Regions from separate parts of the Streptomyces sp. NPDC012888 genome, predicted to be linked through region 2. Evidence: riboswitches for the same ligand, from Rfam matches in the RefSeq annotation. Region 2 holds a riboswitch; the other holds the start of a gene.
The links. Region 2 has a riboswitch for glycine ahead of gcvP (aminomethyl-transferring glycine dehydrogenase). Riboswitches for the same ligand answer to the same signal wherever they lie in the genome.
Positions count from the first base shown of each region.

Region 1: linked by a shared signal. The riboswitch ahead of gcvT (glycine cleavage system aminomethyltransferase GcvT) and the one ahead of gcvP (aminomethyl-transferring glycine dehydrogenase) in region 2 are both predicted to bind glycine.

Region 1 is NZ_JBIBBM010000004.1:34,026-49,754, forward strand. Features, by position in the region: gene ACFY61_RS07575 (N-acetylmuramoyl-L-alanine amidase) at 1-376, shown strand, start outside; gene ACFY61_RS07580 (hypothetical protein) at 465-971, opposite strand; gene ACFY61_RS07585 (cysteine desulfurase family protein) at 1,334-2,497, opposite strand; gene ACFY61_RS07590 (thioesterase family protein) at 2,575-3,429, opposite strand; gene ACFY61_RS07595 (trimeric intracellular cation channel family protein) at 3,471-4,142, opposite strand; gene ACFY61_RS07600 (ABC transporter ATP-binding protein) at 4,271-5,377, opposite strand; gene ACFY61_RS07605 (ABC transporter ATP-binding protein) at 5,374-6,444, opposite strand; gene ACFY61_RS07610 (ABC transporter permease) at 6,474-7,475, opposite strand; gene ACFY61_RS07615 (ABC transporter substrate-binding protein) at 7,593-9,374, opposite strand; gene ACFY61_RS07620 (ABC transporter permease) at 9,399-10,394, opposite strand; gene ACFY61_RS07625 (enhanced serine sensitivity protein SseB C-terminal domain-containing protein) at 10,805-11,545, opposite strand; gene ACFY61_RS07630 (enhanced serine sensitivity protein SseB) at 11,607-12,341, opposite strand; gene ACFY61_RS07635 (AAA family ATPase) at 12,489-13,172, opposite strand; glycine riboswitch at 13,451-13,563, shown strand; gene gcvT (glycine cleavage system aminomethyltransferase GcvT) at 13,731-14,846, shown strand; gene gcvH (glycine cleavage system protein GcvH) at 14,926-15,306, shown strand; gene glyA (serine hydroxymethyltransferase) at 15,332-15,729, shown strand, end outside.
Region 2 is NZ_JBIBBM010000005.1:1,027-16,755, forward strand. Features, by position in the region: gene ACFY61_RS09795 (sugar phosphate nucleotidyltransferase) at 1-2,243, shown strand, start outside; gene ACFY61_RS09800 (DUF881 domain-containing protein) at 2,369-3,271, shown strand; gene ACFY61_RS09805 (small basic family protein) at 3,268-3,600, shown strand; gene ACFY61_RS09810 (DUF881 domain-containing protein) at 3,611-4,420, shown strand; gene ACFY61_RS09815 (FHA domain-containing protein) at 4,577-5,401, shown strand; gene ACFY61_RS09820 (MerR family transcriptional regulator) at 5,446-6,177, shown strand; gene ACFY61_RS09825 (bifunctional nuclease family protein) at 6,230-6,703, shown strand; gene ACFY61_RS09830 (MerR family transcriptional regulator) at 6,862-7,503, shown strand; gene ACFY61_RS09835 (DNA polymerase IV) at 7,616-9,010, shown strand; gene ACFY61_RS09840 (PRC-barrel domain-containing protein) at 9,033-9,389, opposite strand; glycine riboswitch at 9,535-9,633, shown strand; gene gcvP (aminomethyl-transferring glycine dehydrogenase) at 9,834-12,719, shown strand; gene ACFY61_RS09850 (DUF5999 family protein) at 12,804-13,010, opposite strand; gene ACFY61_RS09855 (hypothetical protein) at 13,274-13,861, opposite strand; gene ACFY61_RS09860 (glutamate-cysteine ligase family protein) at 14,369-15,729, shown strand, end outside.

The DNA of each region.
Region 1 (15,729 bases), on a different contig from region 2:
CGCGTTCCGCAACCCGTGGCACAAGGCGTCCGCCCACTACATAGTCCGGCAGGACGGGCACATCGAGCAGATGGTGCGCGAGCTGGACGTGGCCTACCACGCCGGGAACCGCTCGATGAACGAGCGCAGCATCGGCATCGAGCACGTCGGGTTCGTGGACCGGCCGAAGGACTTCACGGCCGCGATGTACGAGTCCTCGGCGCGGTTGGCGGCGGCGATCTGCCGGAGGTACGGCATGACCGCCGACCGGAAGCACATCCTGGGGCACTCCGAGGTGCCCGGAGCCGACCACACCGACCCGGGGCCGCACTGGGACTGGGACCGCTACCTGCGGCTGGTCCGCGCGGAGCTGGAGAAGCCGGCCCCCGCGGCCTGACGCGCATCCGGACGCCGCGACCAGGGGCGGAGGCGAGCAGGGGCGCGGCGCATGCCCGGTGCCGCGCCGCAGGAGTCTGATCTCGACCCTACTGCGTACCGTTGACGCAGACTGCTTCGACTCTCATGGAGATCGTCTCCGGACCTTCGTTGGTTCCGGTGACGGTCCAGGCGATGGGCGCCACCATCGCCGAGAGGGCGATCGACTGCTCTGTTCGAAAACCGGGTCCGGTCGTCTCCGGACCTCCACCTGTGGCGATCTTTCCTTCGGGACAGGAGACTCCAGCGGTGCGGCGCTGGCCAGGGGGGATCTCCACGTACTCGCCGAAGGCCCTCTGAGCACCCGTTACGCCCCCGGCACCGTTCGCCGGAGTCGTCGCCTGAGCGCTCTGACCGCAGGTCGTGTTCTGGTCGCCCGTGACGGTGTTGCCGATTCCTCCGACCGTCCCCATCGGGTAGCACACCTGGACGAGCGGCGAATTGCCCAGCAGCGACAGGAGTCCCACGTCGCCGTCGGCCTGGGCGCCACCGGTGGTGAGGAGCAACGTCGTCGTTGCAGCAGCGCTGATCGTGGCAAGCCGTCTGGTGAGCTTCACTCGACCGACCTTCCGTCCTTGGAGCCGAATCCTGCGCGTCAGTGGACAGGATGGCGATTCCGGCTGTCCGGCAGGCTCTGGGCACGCTGTGAGGTGCGGCTTTCCCCCGAACGGCGTCAGCCGGCGGGTACGGGTTCGGGGCGTCGCGCGGGCTGGTCTCCACGCCCGCGGACCTCGACGCGTTCTGCGACGGTCCGTGCGGGAGCCGCCTGCTGCCCGCCCGGGCGGTGCGGCTGATGACCGGGACACCACCGACGTCGACGGCCGCGATGTGTACCCGGCGGGCAGCCGTTACGGCTACGGTGTCGCCTCTCCCTCCGGGGAGCGGTGGATGCGGCGTTGTGGACTGGTGGGCGCAGCGGTCAGGTCAGGCCTGCGGTGCGGGCGCGTTCCACGGCGGGGCCGATGGCGGCGGCCAGGGCGGCCACGTCCTCCCGGGTGGAGGTGTGGCCGAGGGAGAACCGGAGCGTGCCGCGCGCCAGGTCGGGGTCGGTGCCGGTGGCGAGCAGGACGTGGCTGGGCTGGGCGATGCCCGCGGTGCAGGCGGAGCCGGTGGAGCAGGCGATGCCCTGGGCGTCCAGGAGCAGCAGCAGGGAGTCGCCCTCGCAGCCGGGGAAACTGAAGTGCGCGTTCGCGGGCAGCCGGTCGGCGGGGTCGCCGCCGAGGACGGCGTCGGGGACGGCGGAGCGGACGGCGGCGACCAGTTCGTCGCGCAGGGCTCCGACCTCCGCGGCGAAGTGCTCGCGGCGTTCGGCGGCGAGCCGCGCGGCGACCGCGAAGGCGGCGATGGCGGGGACGTCGAGGGTGCCGGAGCGTACGTGGCGCTCCTGGCCGCCGCCATGCAGCACGGGTACGGGGGTCTGGTCGCGGCCGAGCAGCAGGGCGCCGATGCCGTACGGGCCGCCGATCTTGTGGCCGCTGACGGTCATGGCGGCGAGGCCGGAGTCCGCGAAGCGGACGTCGAGCTGGCCGACGGCCTGGACGGCGTCGGAGTGCAGGGGGATGCCGTACTCGGCGCAGACGGCGGCGAGTTCGGCGACCGGCATGACGGTGCCGATCTCGTTGTTGGCCCACATGACGGTGGCCATGGCGACGTCGTCGGGGTTCCGCTCGATCGCGGTGCGCAGGGCGTCGGGGTGGACCCGGCCGTGGTGGTCGACGGGGAGGTACTCGACGTGGGCGCCCTCGTGCTCGGCGAGCCAGTGCACGGCGTCGAGGACGGCGTGGTGTTCGACGGGCGAGGCGAGTACGCGGGTGCGGGCGGGCTCGGCGTCCCGGCGGGCCCAGAACAGGCCCTTGACGGCGAGGTTGTCGGCCTCGGTGCCGCCTGCGGTGAAGACGACCTCGCTCGGGCGGGCGCCGAGGGCTTCGGCGAGGGCCTCGCGGGCCTCCTCGACGGTGCGCCGGGCGCGGCGGCCGGGGGCGTGCAGGGCGGAGGCGTTGCCGGTGACGGTGAACTGCTCCGTCATGGCGGCGGCTGCCTCCGGCAGCATCGGCGTGGTGGCGGCGTGATCGAGGTAGACCATGATCCCCCGATTCTACGGCCCCCCGCCCGGCCCCGGCCCGCGCCCCGGTGCGGGCGGCGGGCCGGCGGGGCCCGGGGTCAGCGGGGGGCGCGGGCCAGTTGGCGGGACTGGGCCACCAGTTGGTCGGCGGAGTCCCAGACCTCCGCGTCCTCCTCCAGGAATCCCCCGGCCAGGTTCCGCGTCGTGATCGAGACGCGCAGCGGCCCCGGCGCCGGCCGCCGCCGGATGTGGGTGGTGAGCTCGACGGTCGGCGTCCACCCCATCAGGCCCAGGTCGAACGCGGTCGGCGGCAGCGCGTCGACCGCGAGGAGCAGGGAGAGCGGGTCGGCGTCGCGTCCGTCCGCGAGCTCGAACCAGGCCCGCATGTCGCCCTTCCCGGAAGGGACCCCGAGGGCCCAGCCGGCGGTGGCCGGGTCCAGGCGCAGGTGCAGCCGGTCGACGATCGCGGTGCTGCCGGGAATGGGCGCGGAGCCCGCCTCGGGGCCGATGCACTGCTCGTAGGCGGGCATGAGCGGCGGCACCGCCGTGGTGCGCACCTCGTCGGTCAGGGCGTCGAGGTCGCCGTAGGAGGCGAGGACCCGGATGCGTTCGACCTCCGCGCCGGTCTCGGGGTCGTACTGCAGCAGCGAGGCCTGCCCGGTGGAGAGCGTGCGGCCGGCCCGCACCGTCTCGGTGCGGATCACGGCGGGGCCGGGCACCGAGGCGCTCAGGTAGTGCGCGGAGACGGTGAACGGGTCGGGGTGCGGGAGGGCCTCGGACAGGGCGCGGCCGACGAGGGCGAGCAGGTACCCGCCGTTGACGGCGCTGATGATGGTCCAGCCGGCCGAGAGCTCCGCGTCGAAGACACCGGGCTCGCCCGCCCGCGGGGTGACGGCGGTGTCGCGGTCGAACTCGCTCTCACCGATGGATGCCGAAGGTCCCGAAATAGCCATGGGAAAACCGTACACCGTCCTATTACTAAGCGGTAGCTTTTCTAGGGGCGCCGGTCGGGGGCGTCTTCCTGGACCGAGGAACGGCGGTTCCAGGCCAGCGGCGCCTTCCAGTGCAGCCGCATCGCGCCGAGGCGCAGCAGGAAGGTGGTGACCACGGCCACGCCGCTGGTCACGGGGTTGAGCACCTCGAAGGCGATGCACAGCGCGACCATGGTGGCGCCGACCAGGGCGGGCACGGCGTACATCTCCCGGTCGCGCAGCAGCGAGGGCACCTCGTTCGCCAGTACGTCGCGGAGCACGCCGCCCCCGACGGCGGTGGCCACGCCCAGCGCGGCGGAGGCGGTCAGGCCCAGCCCGTACTCGTAGGCCTTTATCGTGCCGCTGACCGAGAACAGGCCGAGCCCGGCCGCGTCGAAGACGTTGATGGCCCGGTTGATCCGCTGCACCTCGGGGTGCAGGAAGAAGACGATCGCCGCCGCCACCAGCGGGGTGACGAAGAAGCTGAGTTCACCGAAGGCGGCCGGCGGGACGGCGCCGATGACCAGGTCGCGGAAGAGTCCGCCGCCGAGGGCGGTGACGAGCGCCAGGACGGCGATGCCGAAGACGTCGAAGTTCTTGCGTACGGCGAGGAGGGCGCCGGCGGTGGCGAAGACGAAGATGCCCGCGAGGTCCAGGACGTGCTGGATGCCGGGCGGGAAGAGATCGTGGAGCACATGCCCATTGTGTCCCGGGCCCCGGCCGTGACTGGAATCCCGCCCTCCGATGTGAGGCAGTGGCCCGGAGGGGAGCGGCAGGGCCAGTGCGCCTCACGGCACACCGGCCCCACCGGGCCGTACGTCGGCTACGCGCCGGCCGGCACCTCGGGCGCCTCCGGGGCGTCCGGCAGCGCCGGGTCGCCGGGGGCCTGGTCCGGCCCGTTCTCCGGGTGGTGGCAGGCGACCTGGTGGCCGGTCTTCAGGGCGGCCAGCGGCGGCTCCTGCGTCTTGCAGATCTGCGTCGCCTTCCAGCACCGGGTGTGGAAGCGGCAGCCGCTCGGCGGCGCGATCGGCGAGGGCACGTCGCCCTTGAGCAGGATGCGGCCGCTCTTCGCGCCGCGGCGCCGGGGGTCCGGGACCGGGACCGCCGACAGCAGCGCGTTGGTGTACGGGTGCATGGGCGTCTCGTAGAGCGACTTGCGGTCGGTCAGCTCGACGATCTTGCCGAGGTACATCACCGCGATCCGGTCCGAGACGTGCCGGATGACCGACAGGTCGTGGGCGATGATCACGTAGGTGAGGCCCAGCTCCTCCTGGAGGTCGTCCAGCAGGTTGACCACCTGCGCCTGGATGGAGACGTCCAGGGCCGAGACCGGCTCGTCCGCCACCACCAGCTTCGGCTTGAGCGCGAGCGCGCGGGCGATGCCGATGCGCTGCCGCTGGCCGCCGGAGAACTCGTGCGGGTAGCGGTTGTAGTGCTCCGGGTTGAGCCCCACCAGCGACAGCAGGCGCTGCACCTCGGCCTTCACCCCGCCCTCCGGGGTGACCCCCTGGAGCTTGAACGGGGCCGAGACGATCGCGCCGACCGTGTGGCGCGGGTTCAGCGAGCCGTACGGGTCCTGGAAGATCATCTGGACGTCGCGGCGCAGCGGACGCATCCCGGCGACCCCGAGGTGGGTGATGTCCCGGCCCTCGAACTCGACCGTGCCGCCGGTGGGTTCCAGCAGCCGGGTGATCAGCCGGCCCATGGTGGACTTGCCGCAGCCGGACTCGCCGACCACGCCGAGGGTCTCACCTCGGCGGACGTCGAAGTCGATGCCGTCGACGGCCTTGACGGCCCCGACCTGGCGGCGCAGCAACCCCTTGTGGATGGGGAAGTGCTTGACCAGGCCGGTCACCCTGAGGAGGGGTTCCGCGGAGGACTCGGCCTGCTCGGGCAGCGTGGGCGCGCCCGCCTTCTTGATGTCGGTCACAGCTTCGGCGCAATCTCTTCGGTCCAGATCCGGGTCCGCTCCTCCTGCGACATGTGGCAGGCGGACCAGTGCCGCTCCCCGTCCGGGGTCACCAGCTCCGGACGCACGGTCCGGGTGAGGTTGTCCTTCGGGACGTCGGCGTACGGGCAGCGCGGGTTGAAGGCACAGCCGCCGGGGATGTTGATCAGGCTGGGCGGGGAGCCCTTGACCGGGATGAGACGGTCGGTCTGGTCGCGGTCGATGCGCGGCATCGAACCGAGCAGGCCCCAGGTGTAGGGGTGCCGGGGCTCGTAGAAGACCTTCTCGGCGGAGCCGCGCTCCACGCAGCGGCCGCCGTACATCACGAGGATGTCGTCGGCCATCTCGGCGACCACGCCGAGGTCGTGCGTGATCATGATGACGGCGGAGCCGAACTCCTTCTGCAGGTCCCGGATGAGGTCGAGGATCTGCGCCTGCACGGTGACGTCCAGGGCGGTGGTCGGCTCGTCCGCGATCAGCAGCTCGGGATTGTTGACCAGGGCCATCGCGATCATGGCGCGCTGGCGCATGCCCCCGGAGAACTCGTGCGGGTAGGCGTCGACCCGCTTGGACGGCTCGGGGATGCCGACCCGGTCCAGCATCTCGACCGCCCGCTTGCGCGCGGTCTTCTTGTCGACGTCGTGGTGCGTGCGGTACGCCTCGACGATCTGGTGGCCGACCGTGTAGTACGGGTGCATCGCGCTCAGCGGGTCCTGGAAGACCATCGCCATCTTGCGGCCGCGCAGCCGGCGCACCTCGTCGGCGTCGGCACGCACCAGCTCCTCGCCGTCGAGCCAGACCTCGCCCTGGATGGCGGGGCGGCTGCGGGCGTTGCCGGTGCGGTGCAGGCCCATGATGGCCAGCGAGGTCACCGACTTGCCGGAGCCGGACTCGCCGACGATGCCGAGGGTCTTGCCGCGTTCCAGATCGAAGGAGAGCCCGTCGACGGACTTGACCATGCCGTCGTCCGTCGGGAAGTGGACCTTCAGGTCGCGCACGGAGAGGAAGGCGCCCTCGGATCCCGCGGGTCCCGACTGCCGGGGGACCAGCGGGGCGGGGGTGGTGGTGTGGTTCTCGGTCACGTCAGCCTCACGCGCGGGTCGATGACGGCGTACAGCATGTCCACGATCAGGTTCGCCATCACGACGAAGAGCGCCGCGAGCAGGGTGACGCCCATGATCACGGGAAGGTCGCCGTCCCGGATCGCGCCGACGGCCGCGGTGCCCAGGCCCTGGAAGTTGAAGGTGGTCTCGGTCAGGACGGCGCCGCCGAGGAGGCCGCCGAAGTCCAGGCCGAACATCGTGACGAGCGGGGTGAGCGTGGAGCGCAGCGCGTGCTTGCGGATGACCACCCGCTCGGTGAGGCCCTTGGCGCGGGCCGTGCGGATGTAGTCCTCGCCGAGGACCTCCAGCATGGTGGCGCGGGTGATCCGGGCGTAGGTGGCGGCGAAGAGGAACGCGAGCGTGACCCAGGGCAGGATCATGCTGTTGAGCCAGGCTCCCGGATCCTCGGTGAGGGGCCGGTAGTTCGACACGTCGAGCCAGCCGAGTCCGTAGACGAGGACGGCGGGGGCGAGCATGCCGGTGAAGAAGATCGGCAGCGAGACGCCGGCGAGGGCGCCGACCATCACGGTGCGGTCGATCACGGTGCGCCTCTTGAGCGCCGAGATCACACCGGTCAGGACGCCCGCGAGCACCCAGATCACGGCCGCGCCCAGGGCGAGCGAGACGGTCACCGGGATGCGGTCGAGCATCATGTCCCACACCGGCGTCTCGCTCTTGAACGAGTAGCCGAAGCAGGGCGCCGGGCAGTGGGTCGTGTCGACGCCGTTGTCGTAGTCGCGGCCGGCGACGATGCCCTTCACGAAGAGCAAGTACTGCTCGGAGATGGGCTTGTCGAAGCCCATCTTCACGCGGATGCCCGCCAGGGCGGTCTCATTGGTCTCGCGGCCGGCGTACATCAGCGCGGGATCGGACCCGGTGATCTTCGGCACCGCGAAGAAGATGCCGAAGGTGACCACGGAGACCACCAGCAGCGTGGCGACGACGTTGAACAGTCGCCGGATGAGGTAGACGAGCACTGCAGTCGGCCGCCAGGGCCGGCGGCCGCCGCCCCTCGTGGGGACGGCAGCCGCCGCCTGCGGCCTTCACCTGCCCTTCGGACTAGCGCATGTGCGGTGAAGGCACGTGCCTGACTGTTACTTGACGACGCCCACCGTGGCGAGGTCGATCTTGCCCATGGACTCGTTGAAGTAGACGTTCGTCAGACGCGGGTTGTGGTAGACGAAGGCCTTGTCGAAGTTGATGGGCAGGTACAGCGCCTTCTCCATCACCTTCTTGTTGATGTCCGTGTAGAACGGCGCGGCCTCTTCGGGGGTCTTGGCGGCAGCGGCGTCGTCGAACAGCTTGTTGATCTCGGGGTCGTTGATCTCGGTGTAGTTGTTGTTGCCGTTCGGCAGGATGAACGATCCGTCGACCAGCGGCTGCAGGAAGCCCGCGCCGGAGTTGTAGTCGGCGCCCCAGCCCATGACGATGATTCCGTAGCCCTTCTTCTTCACGTTCTCGGGCGAACCGATCGTGGAGGAGGAGAGCTTGCCGTCGTACTGGTCGATCTTGGCCTTGATGCCGACCTTGTCCAGCGCCTGCTGGAGCGACTCCGCGGTCTTGACCTCGGCGGCGCGGTTGTTGCGGACCGCGATGGTGGTCTCGAAGCCGTCCGGCTTGCCGCAGGCCTTCAGGGCCTCCTTGGCCTTGTCCGGCTGCGGGACGCCCTTGGTCAGACCGTACGGGTCGTAGGACTTGTCGGAGCCGGGGATGCCGGGGGGCAGCATGTTGGCGCCGAGGTCACCGCTGGTCGGGCCGCCGCGGGCGGTCTGCAGGGACTTCGGGTCGGCCGCGTAGATGACGGCCTTGCGGCACTCGATGTTGTCGAACGGCGCGACGGTCTGCGGGAAGGCCATGTAGCGGATGTAGCCGGTGAACGGGTTGTCCGCGTGCTTCTTCAGGTTGGGGTCACGGAGGACCTTGTTCTTGGCCGCGGTCAGCAGGCCGGTGCCGTCGACGGCGAGGTCGATGTCGCCGTTGAGCAGGCGCTGGTCCATGTCCTCGGCGTTGGTGGTGACCGTGAAGGTGACCTTGTCCGGCAGGCCCTTGCGGATCGTGTCCGTCTTCGGGTCCCAGTTCTCGTTGCGGACGAAGGTGGCGCCCTTGCCGGCGGTGAAGGACTCGACCTTGTACGGGCCGGTGGAGACCGGCTTGTTGGTGTACTTGGCGCCCTCGTCCTTGGAGGCCGGGACCGGCGAGGAGGACGGCATGGCCAGCAGGTAGCTGAAGTCGGAGCTCGGGGAGGCCAGGTTGAAGACGATGGTCTTGTCGTCCGGCGTCTGGACCGACTTCAGACCCATCTTGTTGGGGTCGGTGTCCTTGTACGGGCCGGGGTACTTCTGGCCCTGGTCGAGGACGTCGATCAGGTACGTCGGGCCACCGGACAGCACGTCCTGCGCGAAGACGCGCTCGATGCCGTACTTGATGTCCTTCGAGGTGATCGGGGTGCCGTCCTCGAACTTCACGCCGTCCTTGAGCTTCAGCGTGTAGGTCTTGCCGTCGTTGGTGATCTCCGGCAGGGCCTCGGCGAGGTCCGGGACCAGCTTGGTGCCGTCCTTGCCCGGCTTGCTGTCGTAGGCGAGCAGCTGGCGGACGTACAGGCGCTGCATGTTCCAGACGAAGCCGTAGTAGGCGCGCGCCGGGTCCAGGTAGTCCACGTCCTGCGGCGACCAGAGCTTGAGCTCGCCGCCCTTCTTGTCGGACGCGTTGACGAAGCCCTTGGTCGCCGCGTCGAAGGCCGCGCCCGCGGCGTCGGTGCTGCCCTTGCCCTCGTCCTTGCCCCCGCCACCGCACGCGGCGGTCAGCGACAGGGCGGCGACCACGGCGGTGATCGCGATTGCCTGCTTTCTGCGGATCACGGTGTGTCCAACCTCCATGAGTGGGTGAATCGTTGAAGCGGTTCAGCTGCCCTTGGGGTCGAGTGCGTCGCGCAGCCCGTCCCCGAAGAGGTTGAACGCCAGGACAGTGATGAAGATCGCGAGACCGGGGACGACCATGAACATCGGTGCGTCCTGGTAGATGGGGACGGCGTCGGACAGCATCTTGCCCCAGGACGCGGTGGGCGGCTTGACGCCGGCACCGAGGAAGCTGAGGGCCGCCTCCGTCAGGATGTTGGTCGGGATGATCAGGGTCGCGTAGACCAGGATCGGGGCGACCAGGTTGGGCAGCAGCTCCTTGATCAGGATGTAGCCGCGGCCGGCGCCGAGGCTGCGCGCGGCCTCCACGTACTCCCGTTCGCGCATCGAGATCGTCTGGCCCCGGACGATGCGCCCGATGTACGGCCAGCCGAAGAACCCGATGACGACGACCAGGACGCCCATGCGGACGCCGGTGCCCTCGAAGCCCCACACGGAGTTGGGGACCACGGAGACCAGGGCGATGGTGAAGAGCAGCTGCGGGAAGGCCAGCAGCAGGTCCATCACGCGGCTGATCAGGGCGTCGACCCAGCCGCCGAGGTAGCCCGCGAGGGCGCCCAGCAGGCTGCCGATGATCACCGAGACGAAGGCGGCGAGGAAGGCCACGGTCAGGGAGATCCGCGCGCCGTAGACGATCCGGCTGAACACGTCGCGCCCGTTGATGGGTTCGACGCCGAGCAGGTAGTCGCTGCTCATGCCGCCGAAGGCCCCGACCGGGGTGCCGAGGTCGGGATCGAGGAGATCCTCGTGGAACTCGTTGGGCGGGTGGCCCAACAGGCTCACGATCTGCGGGGCGAAGACCGCCACCAGGATCAGGAGGATCACGACCAGGCCGCCGGTCAGCGCCACTTTGTCGCGCTTGAGGCGCATCCAGGCGATCCGGCCCGGTGAGCGGCCTTCGATGGCCTTGGCAGGGACGTCGGCTACGGCAACGGTCGCGGGTGCTTCTTCCGCGCTCGTGTCGTGCAGTGGTGCCGTCATCGTGGTGGGGACCCCTCTCGGCCGACGGGTGAGCCGGCCCATGCCCGCCGCTGTGGCGGCGTTGGTGCGGAGTGGCGCTGTGAAGTGCGGGTACCGAGCCGGATATTGGCAGTGACTGGCAGGACTGACCGGCTCTTGGTGGGGGAGTCTTCATCGGGCGCTCGAGCCGCCGCCAGACCCGCAGATGAATGGATGCGCAACCGTGATGTGAGGGTCGGATTCCCGTTATCCGAACTTCGTTGCCGCCTGAGCGGAGCAAGACCGTCCGTTCGGTACGGAATCGGACATCGCGCTCAACTGCCTTCAGCAAGGCCTTATTTGGGCGTCCAACCCACCCGAACCCGGACAACGGGAAGGCCGCACGGAACGGTCGGTTCCATGCGGCCTGATACGGGTGTCTCGCCTGGTGGTCAGTACGCCGCGGCGGGTCCCTCGCGGTCGTAGAAGGGCCGGGCCTGGGAGCGCAGCCACATCGCGACGGGGTCGTGTTCGTCGGCGAGGGCCACGGTGCACACCGGCACGCCCTCGGGGACGGCGCCCACCGACTGGCGCATCATCTCGCGCACCGCCTCCAGGGCGGCCGGGGAGGAGTCGTACAGGTCGAGCCCGACGGCGAGGTACGGGGAGCCGAGCGCGGGCTGCACCCAGGCCCGGCGGAGCGAGCGGACGGCCGGGGTCCGGTGGGCGTGCTGGGTCAGCAGCCCGTAGAACTGCGGCAGCTCGATCGAGGGCTCGGTCAGCCGCAGCGGGCCGGCCGGCATCCGGTCCAGGCCGGTGGCGATGCGCCGCAGGTCGGCCCAGGGGATGCCCAGGCCGCCGCCGGCGTCGTGCGGATTGAGCCAGAGCCCCCAGCGGTCGGGGTAGAGGGCGCGGGCGACGTCCCGGCCCGTGATCACCTCGTAGCCGCGGTTCCAGCCGCTGGCGGCGAGCTCCTGCGGGGAGGTCACGCAGGGCGCGTAGCCGAGCCCCTCGACCTCCATGCCGCCGTACTGGGCGTCCGGCGAACCCGGCTGCCCGTGCCAGAGCAGCATCCACAGCCTGCCCTCGGCGAGGGCGTGCAGCAGCGCCTCGTAGTTCTCGTAGCGCCCGGGGGTCACCTGGCGCATCATGTGCTCGACCTGCCCGGCCGCGGCCGTGCCTGACGCACTCACCCGGTACCCCTCTTCGTCCGCCCGTCGTTCAAGCCCGGAAATGGAAACAGCTTACGGGTGCCTAGGGGAGATAGAACGGGTGCACGCGCTCACGGATGTGGTCGGCCACGGGATCCGCGGTGCCGTCCAGCAGGATCAGGTGCACCGGCCAGGGCGGCTGTACGCGGTTCAGGGCGCGGCCCAGGGCGTCCATCGCGGCGTCCCGGTGCTCGGGCGTCCATCCCGCCAGTTGGACACCCACGTACAGCTGGGGGGCGCCCGCCTCGACGCTCGCCAGGCAGCGGCGGGCGGACGTGACGGCCCCGGTGGCCCGGAACTCCTCGGCGGCGGCGGTCAGGAAGTCGACCGGGTCCTGCTGCCAGTCCGGTTCGAAGAGCCGGACCCGGCCGCCGGTGGCGGGCCCGTCGAGCTCGGTGCGCCCGGCCCGGCAGAGCTCGGCGACGGCGGGCGGGGGCAGCGGCACTCCGACCGCGCCCTCGGGGTTCACGGCGATGCCGAGCTGCGGGGGCAGTCCGCGGGCGAACTCCACGGCCGGGACCACGCCGAAGTCCATGCCGGGGCCGACGCAGGTGAGGAACTGGGCCTCGGAGCTGTAGACGGGGACGAACGGGGCGCCGCCGATGTCCGTGGTGGGCAGCCGGAGGCTGGCGCTGTCCGGCGCGCCGCCGGCCGGGAGCGGCACCCAGAGGTCGCTGCGGGACAGCACCTCCAGGATGCGGGGGCCGGCGGCGGGGTCGCCGAGGGCCGCGCCGAGCGCCTGTTCCAGTTCGTTGGCGGGCCAGCCGTTGCCCTGCATCGTCGCGCCTTCCCGTGGTGCGGCCCAGTGTCGCGCCGAGCGTAGCGGCTCCCGCCGGGCGCGGACGCGGGGGTCCGCCCCGCGGGCGCGCGCACGCCCGCGGGGTCCGCGCCTGCGGGGGGGGCGCGCACGGCCGCGGGGCCTCCGCTACGGGCCGAAGGTGACGCGGGTCAGCCGGGAGGCGGCGGGCCGGTCGAGCAGGACCGCCGAGGCGCAGCCCGCGGGGAGCCGGCCGGACTCGGCCGCGCGCAGCAGCCGGGAGGCAGCGGCGCGGTGCCGGGCGAAGGCGTACGCCGAGACGCCGCGGCCGCGCACGGCCTGCCCGGCCAGGGCCTCCTCGGGCGAGGCGTCGAGCAGGACCAGGTGCAGGGCACGGCCGCGCCGCCGGGCGGCCCGGCCGAGCAGGAGCCGCACCCAGCTCTGGGTGCCGCAGTCGTGGACGACCACGGAGCGGCCGGAGCGCAGGGCCCGGACCAGCCCGGCGTAGTGGTCGAGCCGGACCAGTGGCCGGTAGACGGCGTAGGGCAGGGCGGCGGGCATCCGCCGCTCCCAGCGCTCGCGGACGTCCTGGGAGTCGATGCCGCGCTCCGCGGCGGTCCGCTTGATCAGGGTGCTCTTGCCGCCGCCGGGCAGCCCGGAGACCACCACGATGTCGCCGTCGGCGAAGCCGAGCCGGGCCGGGCCGGCGCCCCGGCCGCGCAGGTCCCGGACGGTGGGTCGGGCGGCGGCCGGGGCCCCGGCCGCTCCGGCGCGGGCGGCTACGGCGGCGCGCGGCACCGGGACGGCCGCCGCCGCCACTGCCGCCGCCGCCCGCGCTCTCTCCGATGTCACCGGTCCGAATCTCCGCACAGTGTCCGCCTCCCCCGCCTCGGGTCACCGGGACCCTTTCCCCCCGAGTGTAAAGAGACGGTAATCCGGCCGGGGCGGTTCCGGCCGAGTGCCGGAACGGGGCCGCCGGACCCCGGCCGCCGGGCCTGCGGACCCCGAACCGCTGGGCCTCCGGACGCGCAGGTGACAGGTCCGCACTCACTTTCGGGCCCGCCCGCCCATCCGGGCGGATCCCGTGCAATGATGTGCGCCAACTGGACACCAACTGCATACCGGCCGCTTGAATCCGCGCGGGAGAGTTCCGGAAAGACCCCAGGCCCGTGCCGGGGACGCCGGGCGCCGAAGGAGCAAGACCCTCCCTTGAATCTCTCAGGCCCCGTACCGCGTGGATGAGGCAGATCTGAAAAGCGAGCCCCGCCGTCCGTCCGGCGCGGCTCCACCCAAGGTGCAAGCCGGGGACGCCACGCGCGACACCCGGCGAACCTCTCAGGTTCCATGACAGATGGGGAGGATCGTCCTCGTCATGTCATGTCGATGCCCTGGGACCTGGGAGCCGTACCCATGAGCAATGCCCCCCGTCTGACCGCCCTCGATGCGCTGCACCGCGAGCTCGGTGCGACCATGACCGACTTCGCGGGCTGGGACATGCCGCTGCGCTACGGCAGCGAGCGCGACGAGCACAACGCGGTCCGCACCAAGGCCGGGCTCTTCGACCTCTCCCACATGGGCGAGATCACCCTGACCGGCCCGGAGGCCGTCAAGGCGCTCGACTACGCGCTGGTCGGCAACATCTCCACGGTCGGCGTCGGCCGCGCCCGCTACACCCACATCTGCCAGGAGGACGGCGGGATCCTCGACGACCTGATCGTCTACCGCCTCGGCGAGACCGAGTTCATGGTCGTGGCGAACGCCTCCAACGCGCAGGTGGTCCTCGACGCGCTGACGGAGCGCGCCGCCGGCTTCGACACCGAGGTCCGCGACGACCGCGACGCCTACGCGCTGATCGCCGTCCAGGGCCCGGAGTCCCCCGGCATCCTGAAGTCGCTGACCGACGCCGACCTGGACGGCCTGAAGTACTACGCCGGCCTGCCCGGCACGGTCGCCGGCGTCCCGGCGCTGATCGCCCGCACCGGCTACACCGGCGAGGACGGCTTCGAGCTGTTCGTGAAGCCGGAGCACGCCGTCGCCCTGTGGCAGGCCCTGACGGAGGCCGGCGCGGGCGCCGGTCTGGTCCCGTGCGGCCTGTCCTGCCGCGACACCCTGCGCCTGGAGGCGGGCATGCCGCTGTACGGGCACGAGCTGACCACCGCCCTCACCCCGTTCGACGCGGGCCTGGGCCGGGTCGTGAAGTTCGAGAAGGAAGGCGACTTCGTCGGCCGCGCCGCGCTGGAGGCCGCCGCCGAGAAGGCCGGGGCCGAGGCCCCGCGCAAGCTGGTCGGCCTGATCGCCGAGGGCCGCCGGGTGCCGCGCGCCGGGTTCTCCGTGGTCGTGGACGGCAAGGTGGTCGGCGAGGTGACCTCCGGCGCGCCCTCCCCCACCCTGGGCAAGCCGATCGCCATGGCGTACGTGGACGCGGACCACGCCGCGCCCGGCACCTCCGGCGTCGGCGTGGACATTCGCGGTACCCATGAGCCCTACGAGGTCGTGGCCCTGCCGTTCTACAAGCGCCAGAAGTGACGATCGCCCCACCGGCACCCGTCTCACCCGGCAAGACCACAGTTCACCAGCACTCCCCCGCATCCAGGAGAATCAGGTCATGAGCAACCCCCAGCAGCTGCGCTTCAGCAAGGAACACGAGTGGGTCTCGGAGGCCGACGCGGACGGCGTCGCCACGGTCGGCATCACCGAGTACGCGGCCAACGCGCTCGGTGACGTCGTCTACGCCCAGCTGCCCGCGGTCGGTGACACCGTCACCGCCGGCGAGTCCTGCGGCGAGCTGGAGTCCACCAAGTCCGTCAGCGACCTGTTCGCGCCGGTGTCCGGCGAGGTCGTCGAGGCTAACCAGGACGTCGTGGACGACCCGGCGCTCGTGAACACCGCCCCCTTCGAGGGCGGCTGGCTGTTCAAGGTCAAGATCACCGGCGGCGCCGAGGACCTGATGTCCGCCGACGAGTACAGCTCCTTCACCGCCGGCTGATCCAGCCGAGAACATAAGGGTAGAGATGTCTGTTCTGAACACCCCTCTGCACGAGCTCGACCCGGACGTCGCCGCCGCCGTCGACGCGGAGCTCGCGCGCCAGCAGTCGACCCTGGAAATGATCGCGTCGGAGAACTTCGCCCCGGTCGCCGTCATGGAGGCCCAGGGCTCGGTCCTGACCAACAAGTACGCCGAGGGCTACCCGGGCCGCCGCTACTACGGCGGCTGCGAGCACGTCGACGTCGTCGAGCAGATCGCCATCGACCGGATCAAGGCCCTGTTCGGCGCCGAGGCCGCGAACGTCCAGCCGCACTCGGGTGCGCAGGCCAACGCCGCCGCCATGTTCGCGCTGCTGAAGCCGGGCGACACCATCATGGGCCTGAACCTGGCCCACGGCGGTCACCTGACCCACGGCATGAAGAT
Region 2 (15,729 bases):
CCGCCGGGAGCGTGAAGAACGCCGAGGCGGCCCTGAAGGACGATGCCTTCCTTGTGATTTCCGGTGACGCCCTCACCGACTTCGACCTGACCGACCTCATCAACTTCCACAAGGAGAAGGGCGCACTCGTCACGGTGTGCCTGACCCGGGTGCCGAATCCGCTGGAATTCGGCATCACGATCGTGGACGAGGAGGGCAAGGTCGAGCGGTTCCTGGAGAAGCCGACCTGGGGGCAGGTCTTCTCGGACACCGTCAACACCGGCATCTACGTCATGGAGCCCGAGGTCTTCGACTACGTCGACCCCGACGTGCCCGTCGACTGGTCCGGTGACGTCTTCCCGCAGCTGATGAAGGAAGGCCGGCCCATCTTCGGGTACGTGGCCGAGGGCTACTGGGAGGACGTGGGCACCCACGAGAGCTACGTGAAGGCCCAGGCCGACGTCCTCGAGGGCAAGGTCCAGGTCGACATGGACGGCTTCGAGATCTCACCCGGGGTGTGGGTGGCCGAGGGAGCCGAAGTGCACCCCGACGCCGTGCTGCGCGGGCCGCTGTACATCGGCGACTACGCCAAGATCGAAGCCGGCGTCGAGATCCGCGAGCACACCGTCGTCGGGTCGAACGTGGTCGTCAAGAGCGGGGCGTTCCTGCACAAGGCCGTCGTCCACGACAACGTGTACATCGGGCCGCACAGCAACCTCCGCGGATGCGTCATCGGCAAGAACACCGACATCATGAGGGCCGCCCGGATCGAGGACGGCGCCGTCATCGGCGACGAGTGCCTGGTCGGTGAGGAATCGATCGTCCAGGGCAACGTGCGGGTCTACCCGTTCAAGACGATCGAGGCCGGCGCCTTCGTCAACACCTCCGTCATCTGGGAGTCCCGGGGCCAGGCGCACCTCTTCGGCGCCCGCGGGGTCACCGGCATCCTGAACGTGGAGATCACCCCCGAGCTGGTGGTGCGGCTCGCCGGTGCGTACGCGACCACCCTGAAGAAGGGCGCCATCGTCACCACGGCCCGCGACCACTCCCGGGGCGCGCGCGCCCTCAAACGGGCCGTGATCTCGGCGCTCCAGGCCAGCGCGATCGACGTGCGTGACCTGGAGAACGTGCCGCTGCCCGTCGCCCGGCAGCAGACCGCGCGGGGCAGCGCCGGCGGCATCATGCTGCGGACCTCCCCGGGCGTGCCGGACTCGGTGGACATCATGTTCCTCGACGAGCGCGGGGCCGACCTCTCGCAGGCCCAGCAACGCAAGCTGGACCGCGTGTACGCGCGCCAGGAGTACCGGCGGGCCTTCCCCGGCGAGATCGGCGACCTGCAGTTCCCCTCCAGCGTCTTCGACTCCTACACCGGCTCGCTGCTGCGGCGCGTCGACATCAGCGGCATCGCCGAGTCCGGCCTGAAGGTGGTGGTGGACGCTTCCAACGGCAGCGCCGGGCTGGTGCTGCCGAGCCTGCTGGGCCGGCTCGGGGTCGACGCGCTGACGATCAACCCCGGCCTGGACGAGTCGCGGCCCACGGAGACCGCGGAATCCCGGCGGGCCGGACTCGTGCGGCTCGGCGAGATCGTCGCCTCCGCCGGGGCCGCGTTCGGCGTGCGCTTCGACCCGGTGGGCGAGCGGATCTCCCTGGTCGACGAGCGCGGGCGGATCATCGAGGACGACCGGGCGCTGCTGGTGCTGCTGGACCTGGTCGCGGCCGAGCGGCGCAGCGGCCGGGTGGCGCTGCCGGTGACGACCACGCGGATCGCCGAGCAGGTCGCGGCGTACCACGGCACGCAGGTGGAGTGGACGACGACCTCGCCCGACGACCTGACCCGGGTCGGGCGGCTGGAGAACACGATCTTCGGTGGTGACGGCCGGGGCGGGTTCATCGTTCCGGAGTTCAGCAGCGTCTACGACGGGTCGGCGGCGTTCGTGCGGCTGATCGGACTGGTGGCGCGGACGCAGCTCACCCTCAGCCAGATCGACGCCCGGATACCGCGTGCGCACGTGCTCCGGCGCGACGTGCCGACCCCGTGGGCGGTCAAGGGGCTGGTCATGCGGCGCGTGGTGGAAGCGGCCGGAGACCGGCACGTGGACACCACGGACGGGGTGCGGGTGGTCGAGGCGGACGGTCGCTGGGCGCTGGTGCTGCCGGACCCGGCGGAAGCCGTGACGCACCTGTGGGCCGAGGGGCCGGACGACGCCTCCGCGCAGGCGCTCCTGGAGGAGTGGGCCGCGGTGGTGGACGGCGCCGGGCAGTGAGGGCCGCACCGCTCCGGCGGTGAGGTCCGTACGGTCGGGGAGCCCGGGGGCGGGCGGCGGTCGCGTGCCGCCGCCCGCCCCTCCCGTGCGGGGGCATTGGTCGCCCGCCCGCCCGACGTGCGACGATGTGCGGCATGTCGCAGCCGCACAACAACGGGAGCCCGGCCTCCGGTCGGCGGCGTCCGGACGCCTCCATGTCGCTGCTGACGGACGTGATGGACCACAGCCTCGACGAGGGCTACGCGGAGGCCGCGGCCCGTCGCGAGGCGCAGGGCACCACCGGTCTGCCGCGCACGCTCAGGGCGAAGCTGGGGCTGGCCGCCGGGCTGGTCCTCGCCGCCATGGTCGTCACGCTGGGGGCGGCGCAGACGCAGGCGAGCGCGCCCGTGCTCGCGAAGGAGCGGCAGGAGCTGATCGACCGGGTGGAGCGCGCCGACGCGCGCGCGGACGACCTGGAACGCTCGGTGGACGCGCTGCGCGGGGACGTCGCGGCACGGCAGCGGGCCGCGCTGCGGCAGCACGGCGGTGACCAGGGCCACCTGGCGGCGCTCCTGTCGGGCGCCACGGAGGTGCGCGGGCCCGGGCTGAAGCTCGTCGTGGACGACGCGGGCGACGCCGCCTCCGGCGGTGGGGGGCCCCGGGAGAACAGCGGGTTCTCCGACACCGGGCGGCTGCGCGACCGCGACATGCAGCGGATCGTGAACGGGCTGTGGCAGGCGGGTGCGGAAGCGGTGTCCATCAACGGGCAGCGGCTGACCGCGCTGTCGGCGATCCGTGCCGCGGGTGACGCGATACTGGTCGACAACAGGCCGCTGGTGCCGCCCTACGAGGTGCTGGCGGTGGGGGACAAGGGCCGCCTCGGGACGGAGTTCCAGGACAGCGCGGACGGGCAGTACCTGCACGTGCTGCAGGAGAACTACGGGATCCGCTCCACCCTGTCCGCCGAGGACGAGGTGCGTCTGCCGGCGGCGTCCAGCCTGAACGTGCGGACAGCGACAGCAGTAGAGCCGAAGAAGGGTGCATCGTGATCGCGGTACTGGGCCTGCTGGCCGGAGTGGTGGTCGGACTGCTGGTCCGGCCCGAGGTGCCGGCGGTGGTCGAGCCTTATCTGCCGATCGCCGTCGTCGCGGCACTGGACGCGGTGTTCGGGGGTCTGCGCGCGATGCTGGACGGCATCTTCGTGGACAAGGTGTTCGTCGTGTCCTTCCTGTCGAACGTGGTGGTCGCGGCGCTGATCGTGTTCCTGGGCGACAAGCTCGGCGTGGGGGCGCAACTGTCCACCGGTGTGGTCGTCGTGCTGGGCATCCGCATCTTCTCCAACGCCGCCGCCATCCGTCGGCACGTGTTCCGGGCGTGAGGACGGTTCGATGAGTACGCATGACACTCCCGAGGAGACGCCGGAGCCGGAGCGCCCGGTTCCGCCGGAGCGGGCCCTGCCGCCGGAGGCGCCGACCGCGGAGACCGGGCGGCAGCGGCTCAAGGCCGGTCTGTGGCCGCCGCGGTTCAGCCGGGCCCAACTGATCGTCGCGCTGCTGCTCTTCGTGCTGGGGCTGGGGCTGGCCATCCAGGTCCGGTCGCACACCGACTCCAGCGCGCTGCGCGGGGCGCGGCAGGAGGACCTGGTGCGGATCCTGGACGAGCTCGACGGTCGCACCCAGCGGCTGGAGGACGAGAAGCAGCGGCTGGAGGACCAGCGCAGGGAGCTGGAGAGCAGCTCCAACCAGGCCGAGGAGGCGCGCAGGCAGACCGTGGAGAAGGAGCGCCAACTGGGCATCCTGGCGGGTACCGTGGCTGCGCAGGGGCCCGGTATCACGCTGAAGGTCTCCGACCCGAAGGGGCTCGTGACCTCGGACATGCTGCTGGACGCCATCCAGGAGCTGCGGGCGGCCGGCGCGGAGGCGATCCAGGTCAACGGTGTGCGGGTGGTGGCGGGCTCTTACTTCTCCGATGAGAACGGGGGTGTCGGCGTCGACGGTAGGAAGATCACACAGCCTTACGAGTTCAAGGTGATCGGCAAGCCGCAGGACCTGGAGCCCGCGCTCAACATTCCCGGTGGTGTCATCCAGACGCTGGAGAAGGAGCAGGCTACGGCCACTGTCGTACGCTCGACCAAGATCGTCGTTGATGCCTTGCGGGCAGCGAAGCAGCCTGACTACGCTCGGTCGTCATCGTCATGAGGCGCCCTGCGGGGGGTCGAGGCACCGAAGTTGCGGTGCGTAGTGGAAACTGTCTGGTGGTTTCGGACGTTGTGAGAATGTCCGGGTCGGCAGGTTGTGCATGCGGAGTTCGTCCTGCCCCACGGGCGGGTCTGTTTCGGTCAAGGGGAATCGCCCGTGAAGTTGTTTGAGAAGTTGTTCGGCAAGAAGAACCGCGAGGAAGGCGGAGCGGCGCGGCACCGTGCCGGGCAGGGGGAGGCCGAGGGCCACGGCGACCGGCCGCTGTTCCGTGACGAGGTCGCGGGCGGAGGCGGCAGTGCGGGCGCGTCGCCCGTCGACCCCGCCGCGACGGGCCGCATAGGTTTCGGTGAACCGTCAACCTCCGGTGCGGGTGGAGGCTTTGAGCCCGACCCGTATGCGACCAGTGCCTCCGCGGGGCACCCGCGGAGCGAGGAGCCGTCCATGTCGGCCGAGCAGGTTTGCAGCAGGTGCGGGCACCATGCGGGTGCGGCCAGCCGGTTCTGCTCGCGCTGTGGGGCGCCGCTGCGGCCGGGGCTGACCCCGGAGCGTGCCTCGGAGACCACCTCCACCATCTCGATCTCGGGCCTGGAGGCCTACGAGGCCGAGGTGTCCGGGCAGCAGGTGCCGTCCTCGCTGTCCCCCGAGGCGCAGGCCGCGGTGGAGGCGCTGCCCCCGGGCTCGGCGCTGCTGATCGTCCGGCGCGGCCCCAACTCGGGCAGCCGTTTCCTGCTGGACGGCGAGCTGACCACGGCGGGCCGGCACCCGCAGAGCGACATCTTCCTGGACGACGTCACCGTGTCCCGGCGGCATGTCGAGTTCCGCAGGCGCCAGGACGGCGGATTCACCGTCGCCGACGTGGGCAGCCTCAACGGCACGTACGTCAACCGGAACCCGATCGACGAGGTCGCCCTGAACAACGGCGACGAGGTGCAGATCGGCAAGTACCGGCTGGTGTTCTACGCGAGCCAGCGGGGCGTCTGACGCCCCCGGACTGAAGTCCGGGGGGACTCTCCCAGGGAAGGTCCATGCTGCGTACACCGACCAGCGGTGCCGGGAACGGCACCGCGGGCTCGGCCGGGCGGCTGGTGAGCATCGGGACGGTGCTCAACCTGCTGCGCGACGAGTTCCCCGAAGTCACCATCTCGAAGATCCGTTTCCTGGAAGCGGAGGGGCTCGTGGAGCCCAGCCGCACACCTTCCGGATATCGCAAGTTCAGCCCCGGCGACGTCGAGCGGCTGGCCCGGATCCTGAGGTTGCAGCGCGACCACTACCTGCCGCTCAAGGTCATCCGCGAGCAGCTGGACGGGCAGGCGGCCGGTGAGCCGCTCCGGATCCCCGCGCCCTCCCCGCACGGGGACGCCGCCGCGGAGGGCGCGGAGCGGCCCACCGTGGCCCGGGTGGGGCGGGCTGAGCTGCTCGCGGCCGCCGAGGTGGACGAGGCGCAGCTCGTCGAGTGGGAGTCGTACGGGCTGCTCGCGGAGGTGCCCGGGGGCGGGTTCGATGCGCAGGCCGTGACGGTGGCGAGGCTGGTCGCCGACCTGGGCCGGTTCGGGCTCGAGCCGCGCCACCTGCGGGCCATGAAGGCCGCCGCGGACCGGGAGGCGGGACTGGTGGAGCAGGTGGTGGCGCCCTTGCGCCGGCACCGCAATCCGCAGACCAGGGCGCATGCGGAGGCCACCATGAAGGAGCTCGCCGGACTCTCCGTACGGCTGCACGAGGCCCTGGTGCAGACCGCTCTCGGGGTGCGGCTCAACTGAGCCGGGCGGCCCCGACTACCCAAACCGGCGCGGCACGTCCTAGGGTTGCTGTGTGAACGAGCTCGACGTTGTGGGTGTCCGGGTGGAAATGCCCTCCAACCAACCGATCGTGCTCCTGCGTGAAGTGGGAGGCGACCGGTACCTCCCCATCTGGATCGGTCCTGGGGAGGCCACGGCCATCGCCTTCGCCCAGCAGGGCATGGCCCCGGCCCGGCCGCTGACGCACGACCTGTTCAAGGACGTGCTGGAGGCGCTGGGCGAGGAGCTCACCGAGGTCCGGATCACGGATCTGCGGGAGGGCGTCTTCTACGCGGAACTGGTGTTCGCCAGCGGGGTGGAGGTCAGCGCGCGACCGTCCGACGCCATAGCCCTGGCCCTGCGCACCGGTACGCCGATCTACGGCAGTGACGGGGTGCTCGACGACGCCGGCATCGCCATCCCGGACGAGCAGGAGGACGAGGTGGAGAAGTTCCGCGAGTTCCTCGACCAGATCTCGCCGGAGGACTTCGGCACCAGCAACCAGTGAGCGGTGTTCTGCCCCATTCGGTAAGCCGTTCCCCGGAAAGGGGCACGGGAAACCACTCTCAGGGTGATTATCACTCGGCGTGCCGAGTGTGGCGATCGTTGACGCTGCCCTGGTGACTGCCTACCGTCGAGATGGCAGGTCAAGGACGGAGGGTCGGCGTGAGAGTCACGGGCGACGGTACGACCGGGGGCGTCCCCACACGGAGTGAATGCGGGCCGTACCCGCTGCACGGTGGTGCGACGGGTCCCGCGCGCCGGTCGCCGGAGTGCGCGCCGGTCGCCCCGGAGCGCGGCGGCGAACCGCAGTACGAGGAGATCGGGTACCGGGGGCCGACGGCGTGCGCCGCGGCCGGCATCACCTACCGCCAGCTGGACTACTGGGCGCGGACGGGCCTGGTCGAGCCGAGCGTGCGGCCCGCGTACGGGTCCGGCACCCAGCGGCTCTACAGCTTCCGCGACGTGGTGGTGCTGAAGATCGTCAAGCGCTTCCTGGACACCGGGGTCGGGCTGCAGAACATCCGGACCGCCGTCCAGCACCTGCGTGACCGCGGCTTCGCCGACCTGGAGCGCATGACGCTGATGAGCGACGGCGCGACGGTGTACGAGTGCACCTCGCCGGACCAGGTCGTCGACCTGCTCCAGGGCGGCCAGGGGATCTTCGGGATCGCCGTCGGCGTGGTGTGGCGGGACGTGGAGCACGCCCTGTCCCAGCTGCACGGCGAGCGGGTGGACACCGGTGAGACGCTGATCGGCCACAACCCTGCGGACGAGCTCGCGGCCCGCCGCAACCGGGCGGTCTGACCGCACTGCGGCCACGGCCGGTGCCCGCGGGCTCAGTGGGGTCCGTGGTCCGTGGGACGCTTGTCGAACGTTCTTGCGGGACATTGTCGGTGGTGTGGGGGAGCATCGGGGTGTGAGAGCCGCGCCGACCATCCTGCACCTGGACATGGACGCCTTCTACGCCTCGGCGGAGCAGGCCGCCAAGCCCAGCCTGCGCGGCAAGCCGGTGATCGTCGGCGGTCTCGGCCCGCGCGGGGTGGTGGCGACCGCCTCCTACGAGGCCCGCCGTTTCGGCGTTCACTCGGCGATGCCCACCGCCCAGGCCCGGCGGCTGTGCCCGAACGGCGCCTACCTGATCCCGCGCTTCACCCTGTACCGGGCGGTCAGCGACCACGTCATGGCCCTCCTGCGCGAGCTGTCCCCGCTGGTCGAGCCGCTCAGCCTGGACGAGGCCTTCGTGGACCTGGAGGCCGGCGGGGCCGCGTACGACACGGCCTCGGCGCGCGCCGCCGGCGAGCGCCTGCGCGCGGACATCCGCCGGGGCACCGGGCTCAGCGGTTCGGTGGGGCTGGCCGGGTCGAAGATGCTGGCCAAGGTGGCCTCCGAGGAAGCCAAACCGGACGGCCTGCTGGTCATCGAGCCGGGAACCGAACGGGAACTGCTGGCGCCCATGCCGGTGCGCACCCTGCCCGGGGTCGGCCCGGCCACCGGCGACCACCTCAGGCGCGCCGGCATCACCACCGTGGGCGACCTGGCGGAGGCGGGCGAGGACGAGCTGGTCCGGCTGGTCGGCCGGGCGGCCGGGGTCGGCCTGTTCCGGATGGCGCTGGGCCTGGACGACCGCCCGGTGGTCGCCGAACGGGACGCGAAGTCGGTGTCGGTCGAGGACACCTTCGACGTGGACCTGCACGACCGGATCCGGATCCGGTACGAGGTCCAGCGGCTGGCCGACCGGTGCGTGCAGCGGCTCCGCGCCTCGGGACACTCCGGCCGGACCATCGTGCTCAAGGTCCGCCGGTACGACTTCTCGACGCTGACCCGGTCCGAGACCCTGCGGGGGCCGACCGACGACCCGGCGGTGGTCCGGGAGGCCGCGGGACGGCTGCTGGACGGCGTCGACACCACCGGCGGGATCCGGCTGCTCGGCGTCGGGGTGTCCGGGCTGACGGACTACACCCAGGAGGACCTGTTCGCGCAGTCCCTGACCCTGGCCGCGGCCCCCGCCGGCAATGGCGGCGACAGCGGTGCCGCCGGGGCTCCCGAGGCCCTGGAGGAGCCCGTGACGGAAGGGGCGGCACCCGAGGCCCCCGCCGCCCCCGAACGCCGCTGGGCGGCCGGGAGCGACGTCCGGCACGCCGTGTACGGGCCGGGCTGGGTGCAGGGGAGCGGGGTGGGGCGGGTCACCGTGCGGTTCGAACAGCCGGGGTCGCCGCCGGGCCGGGTGCGCACCTTCCTGGTGGACGATCCGGAACTGGAACCCTCGGACCCGATCCCGCTGGTCGGCCGGCCCGCGGACGGGCCGGCCTGAAGGAGGGGCGGCGGCGGGGGCGCTAGCGCTGGCCGAAGTCGTGGTCGTGGTGGAACTCGCTGGGCAGCGTGGTGTCCAGGCCGTAGTGGTGGTAGAGCTGGAGCTCCTGCTCGGGAGAGAGGTGCCGGCCCACGCCGAAGTCGGGGGCGTCCTTGATCAGGGAGCGGTCGAAGGGCACGCGGAGGGTGTCCTCGACGACCTCGCTCGGCTCCAGCGGGACGAAGGCGTCCCGGCTGAACAGGCCGGTGCGTACGGCCGCCCACTCGGGGACCCCGGTCGCGTCGTCCAGGTACACCTCGTCGACGGTGCCGATCTTGACGCCGTTGCGGTCGAAAGCCTTGCGGCCGATGAGACTGCGGGGATCGATCTCGGACTGCACGGTCCCTCCAAGTGGTCGCATGGATCGCAACTCGCATCCGATATGACTACGTAAGGCCATATCCGGGGCGCGGGCCACTTGAGCCGGGCTCCACGGGCACCCCGGAAGGCCCCGGATCCGCGCTGGTAGGCTGGGTGTCGGCTGTTGACCCTGTGCGGGAGAGTCCTCCGAGTGAGCAAGACGGAGGCGCCGAAGGAGCAAATCCTCCCCGGAATCTCTCAGGCAGACGTACCGCACGGACGAGGCCACTCTGGAAAGCAGGGTGGACACCGGTCCCCGCAGTACCGGGCGCCTCCCTCACCGACGGTGAAAGCCGGCGTTCCCCGGGCGATCCCCGGGTGGCACCGGTGAAGCTCTCAGGTTGAGATGACAGAGGGGGAGGCCGTCCGGGCGCCCGCGCCGTGGTGCCCCTCGCAGGTCGTACAGACCAGGAGGCCTCCGTACATGACCGCCAACCGCATTCCGCTCTCCCAGCTGGAGCGAGGCATCCCCTTCGAGCAGCGCCACATCGGCCCGGATGCCGAGGCGCAGGCGAAGATGCTCGCTCAGGTGGGCTACGGCTCCCTGGACGAGCTGACCGCCGCCGCAGTACCGGACGTCATCAAGAGCGCCGAGGCGCTGGACCTGCCGTCGGCCCGGACCGAGGCCGAGGTGCTGGCCGAGCTGCGTTCGCTCGCCGACCGCAACCAGGTCCTCTCCTCCATGATCGGCCTGGGTTACTACGGCACCTTCACCCCGCCGGTGATCCTCCGCAACGTGATGGAGAACCCGGCCTGGTACACCGCGTACACGCCGTACCAGCCGGAGATCTCGCAGGGCCGCCTGGAGGCGCTGCTCAACTTCCAGACCGTGGTCGCCGACCTCACCGGCCTGCCGACCTCCGGCGCCTCCCTGCTCGACGAGGGCACCGCCGCCGCCGAGGCCATGACGCTGGCGCGCCGCGTCGGCAAGGTCAAGGGCGGCGTCTTCCTCGTCGACGCCGACACCCTGCCGCAGACGGTCGCCGTGATCGAGACCCGCGCCGAGCCGCTGGGCATCGAGGTCGTCGTCGCCGACCTGTCGGCCGGCATCCCCGAGGCGATCGCCGAGCGCGGCGTCTTCGGCGTCGTCCTCCAGTACCCCGGCGCCTCCGGTGCCGTCCGCGACCTCAAGCCGGTCATCGACCAGGCCCACGGGCTCGGCGCGATCGTCACCGTCGCCGCCGACCTGCTGGCCCTGACCCTGCTGACCTCCCCGGGCGAGCTGGGCGCCGACATCGCCGTCGGCACCACCCAGCGCTTCGGCGTCCCCATGGGCTTCGGCGGCCCGCACGCCGGCTACATGGCCGTCCAGGCCAAGCACGCCCGTTCGCTGCCGGGCCGCCTGGTCGGCGTCTCCGTCGACGCCGACGGCAACAAGGCCTACCGCCTGGCCCTGCAGACCCGCGAGCAGCACATCCGCCGCGAGAAGGCCACCAGCAACATCTGCACCGCGCAGGTGCTGCTCGCCGTCATGGCCGGCATGTACGCCGTCTACCACGGCCCCGAGGGCCTGAAGCAGATCGCCCGCCGCACCCACCGGTACGCGGCCGTGCTCGCCGCCGGCCTGACCGACGGCGGGGTCGAGCTGGTCCACGGCTCGTACTTCGACACCCTGACCGCGAAGGTGCCGGGGAAGGCCGCCGAGGTCGTCGCCGCCGCCCGCGAGGGCGGGGTCAACCTGCACCAGGCCGACGCCGACCACGTCTCCATCGCCTGCGACGAGACCACCACCCGCGCCGACCTGGAGGCGGTCTGGGCCGCCTTCGGTGTCGCCGCCGACGTCGACGCGCTCGACGCGGTCGCCGCCGAGGCGCTCCCCGAGGGCCTGCTGCGGTCGGACGCCTACCTGACCCACCCGGTGTTCCACCAGCACCGCTCCGAGACCGCCATGCTGCGCTACCTGCGCAAGCTCGCGGACAAGGACTACGCGCTCGACCGCGGCATGATCCCGCTGGGCTCCTGCACCATGAAGCTCAACGCGACCACCGAGATGGAGTCGGTGACCTGGCCCGAGTTCGGCCAGCTGCACCCGTTCGCGCCGATCGACCAGGCCCAGGGCTACGCCACGCTCATCAGCGAGCTGGAGGAACGTCTCTGCGAGGTCACCGGATACGACAAGGTCTCCATCCAGCCGAACGCCGGGTCCCAGGGCGAGCTCGCCGGCCTGCTGGCCGTCCGCGCCTACCACCGCGCCAACGGCGACGAGCAGCGCACCGTCTGCCTGATCCCGTCCTCGGCGCACGGCACCAACGCGGCCAGCGCCGTGATGGCCGGCATGAAGGTCGTCGTCGTCAAGACCGCCGACGACGGTGAGATCGACGTCGAGGACCTGCGGGCCAAGATCGAGCAGCACCGCGACGAGCTCTCCGTGCTGATGATCACCTACCCGTCCACCCACGGCGTGTTCGAGGAGCACGTCGCCGACATCTGCGCCCAGGTCCACGAGGCCGGCGGCCAGGTATACGTCGACGGCGCCAACCTCAACGCCCTGGTCGGCCTGGCCAAGCCCGGCCACTTCGGCGGCGACGTCTCGCACCTGAACCTGCACAAGACCTTCTGCATCCCGCACGGCGGCGGCGGCCCGGGCGTCGGCCCGGTCGGTGTCCGCGCCCACCTGGCGCCGTACCTGCCCAACCACCCGCTGCAGCCGACCGCCGGCCCGGCCACGGGCGTCGGCCCGATCTCGGCCGCTCCGTGGGGTTCGGCCGGCATCCTGCCGATCTCCTGGTCGTACGTCCGCCTGATGGGTGGCGAGGGCCTCAAGCGCGCCACCCAGGTCGCCGTGCTCGGCGCCAACTACATCGCCAAGCGCCTGGAGCCGCACTACCCGGTGCTGTACACGGGCCCCGGCGGTCTGGTCGCCCACGAGTGCATCATCGACCTGCGCCCGCTGTCGAAGTCCACCGGCGTCTCGGTCGACGACATCGCCAAGCGCCTGATCGACTACGGCTTCCACGCGCCGACCATGTCGTTCCCGGTGGCCGGCACGCTGATGATCGAGCCCACCGAGTCCGAGGACCTGGCCGAGATCGACCGGTTCTGCGACGCGATGATCGCCATCCGGGCCGAGATCGAGAAGGTCGCCACGGGCGAATGGCCGGCCGGGGACAACCCGCTCGCCAACGCCCCGCACACGGCGGCGGCCCTGGGCGGCGAGTGGAACCACGCGTACACCCGTGACGAGGCGGTCTTCCCGGGCGGGGTCGTCGCGGCCGAGAAGTACTGGCCGCCGGTCCGCCGGATCGACGGCGCCTTCGGCGACCGCAACCTCGTCTGCTCCTGCCCGCCGCTGGACGAGTACGACAACTGAGGCCCGGCGCGAGCGCGCGGCCACGCGAAAAGGACCGGCCCGGGAGCTGCAAGGCTCCCGGGCCGGTCCCGTTCCCACCGGAGACTACGCGGCCTTCACCACCCGCGCCGCCACGAGCGGGCGGTGCGGGGCGATGATCTGGCCGTCCGGCAGCAGCTCACCGGTGTCCTCGAAGAGCAGGACGCCGTTGCACAGCAGGCTCCAGCCCTGTTCCGGGTGGTTGGCCACGGGGTGCGCGGCCTCCCGGTCGGCGGAGTCGGCTGAGGGACAGGCAGGCTGGTGCGTGCACATGGATGCGTTCTTTCGCTGCGTCGTGGTCTGTGTGCTGCGGCTCGATGCGGTGTCCGCGTTGTTCATGGCCGCCCCCCCGTATCAATCTCGGTGTGGTCAGGGTCCCAGTGTTGCCCCACGGGCGTTGCTCCGCAGGGATTTCCGGCAGCTGTCCTCACAGATTGATGACGCATCACTCGTGCGGGCGGTTCAGCCCAACTCCCCTGTCATTTCGGATGGTTACGAACCCACCCCGAGGGACTAGTCCGAATGGGTCAACGGGGTCAGGCGGCCTCACCGGCCAGCGCGGTCGGGGTCAGCCGGTGGGTCATCACGGGCAGCAGCTCGGAGACCGGGTGCGGGCGGAACGCCGCGATCCCCGGTGGCGCCGGAGCCAGCGGGACCAGCAGGTCCGCGGCGGCCGGCAGCCCGGCGGCGGGACTGGCGCCCACCGCCCCGTGCAGCCACAGGGTCAGCATGTACAGCTCCGGCACGGACAGCAGCCGCGGCTGGTACCCGGTCCCGAGGGACTCGGCCTGGCGCAGCGCCCGCTCGGTGGCAGCCACGTAGGGACCCTCGAAGAAGTGGGAGAAGGCCCAGCCGTCCGGGGTGAGCCGGGTGTCCGCCGCGGCGACGAACCTGTCCCCGCCGCGGATCAGGAACCGCCACGCGGTGAGCCGGGTCCGCGGTGGCCGGCCGCCCGCGACCACCCGGTCCAGTACGTGGACCGGGAGCGGGAGTTCGGCGGTGACCGGGCCCTGCAGGGCGCGGAGCGCCGGAGTGTGCGCCTCGTTGAGCGCGGACGGGGATCCGAGTGCTGCGAGGACGCTGCGCAGGGCGGGCGCGGGGGCCGGGGGGAACTGCAGCGGCATAGTGGGTCGCCTCTCGCTTGGGAGACCGGTGGTGCGGGGGCGGGTGGGTGCTGAGGGGGCTGACGCATTCTGGGGCCAGAGGGGGGCTGTGGGGCAATGGCCGCGCGCCGACTCTCTGCCTCGATTGCGGAGTTTATACGACACGTGTTCACACAGTGTTTCGGCTAGCTGTCCCGCCCATTGCGGACAAGGGGCTTACCGGTCCCGCTGTCATGGATTTCATGCCGAGGGCGCGCGAGGGTCTCGCGCTGACCTCGGAGGTTACCCGACGGGGGCTCGGCTGGAAAGCGTCGGTAATGCGTTCGCCCAGTAGACGGGTCATGGTCACGTATTTCTCACGGCGCAATGTGCCGGGTGAATGTGCCAAAGCGACCCGCCGGCCGAACCGGCGCGCGCCGTCCGCCAGTCGCGTGCGGGAGGTGTCACCGACCGGGTCGCCGGGCATCATCGGGCGTAACGCCCGCGCCCGGGTATCCGGGTGGGGCCCACTCGAGGAGGGAAGCTTCGATGGGGGAGAAGGTCGTGGCAGGCGGATTCGACCTGTCCGATCGGCATCGGTATCGGAGGAAGCTTCACGAGTGCCTGGAGGGACTGGAGCGGCTTCTGGCCGAGAAGAGGTTCGACCGGCCCAGGAATCTGATGGGTCTGGAGATCGAGCTGAATCTCGCGGGCCCCGACGGACTGCCGAGAATGGTGAATGCCCAGGTTCTGGACCGTATTGCCAGCCCTGATTTCCAGACCGAACTCGGAATGTTCAACCTGGAGGTCAACATACTCCCGCACCGGCTCGGCGGGAGGGTATTCGACCAGCTCGCCGAGGAGCTCGACGCCGGGCTCGGCTACGCCCACCGGCAGGCCGCGGAGGTGGACGCCGGCGTCGTGATGATCGGGATCCTGCCGACCATCACCCGCGCCGACCTGGTCGCCGCCAACCTGTCGGCGGTGGACCGGTATTCGCTGCTGAACGAGCAGATCCTGATGATGCGCGGCGAGGACTTCCACCTGGACATCGACGGGGTGGAGCGGGTGAGCTGGACCGCCGGCTCGATCGTGCCGGAGGCCGCCTGCACCTCCGTGCAGCTGCACCTCCAGGTCACCCCGGCCCGGTTCGCCGACGTGTGGAACGCCGCGCAGTGCGTGACCGCCCTGCAGATAGCCGTCGGCGCGAACTCGCCGTTCCTGTTCGGGCGGGAGCTGTGGCGGGAGTCGCGGCCCCCGCTGTTCCAGCAGGCCACCGACACCCGGCCGCCCGAGCTCCAGGCCCAGGGGGTCCGGCCGCGCACCTGGTTCGGGGAGCGCTGGGTGGACTCGGCCTACGAGCTCTTCGCCGAGAACGTCCGCTACTTCCCCTCGCTGCTGCCGATCTGCGACGAGGAGGAGCCGCTGCGGGTGCTGGCCGAGGGCGGGGTGCCGAGTCTCCAGGAGCTGGTGCTGCACAACGGCACCGTGTACCGGTGGAACCGCCCGGTCTACGGGGTGGCCGACGGGGTGCCCCACCTGCGGGTGGAGAACCGGGTGCTGCCGGCCGGACCGACCGTCACCGACGTGGTCGCCAACGCCGCCTTCTACTACGGCCTGGTCCGCACCCTCGCCGACGAGAAGAGCCCGGTGTGGAGCCGGCTGCCGTTCGCCGAGGCCGAGGCCAACTTCGACGCCGCCTGCCGGTACGGCATCGACGCGCGGGTGCGGTGGCCGCGCCGGGGCCGCTCCGGCGGGCTGGTGAGCGTACCGGCCGTCCGCCTGATCCTGGACGAGCTGCTCCCGATGGCCGCCGCCGGGCTGGACGCCTGGGGCATCGAGCCCGCCGACCGGGACCACTACCTCGGGATCATCGAGGAGCGGTGCCGGCGCCGGGTCAACGGGGCCAC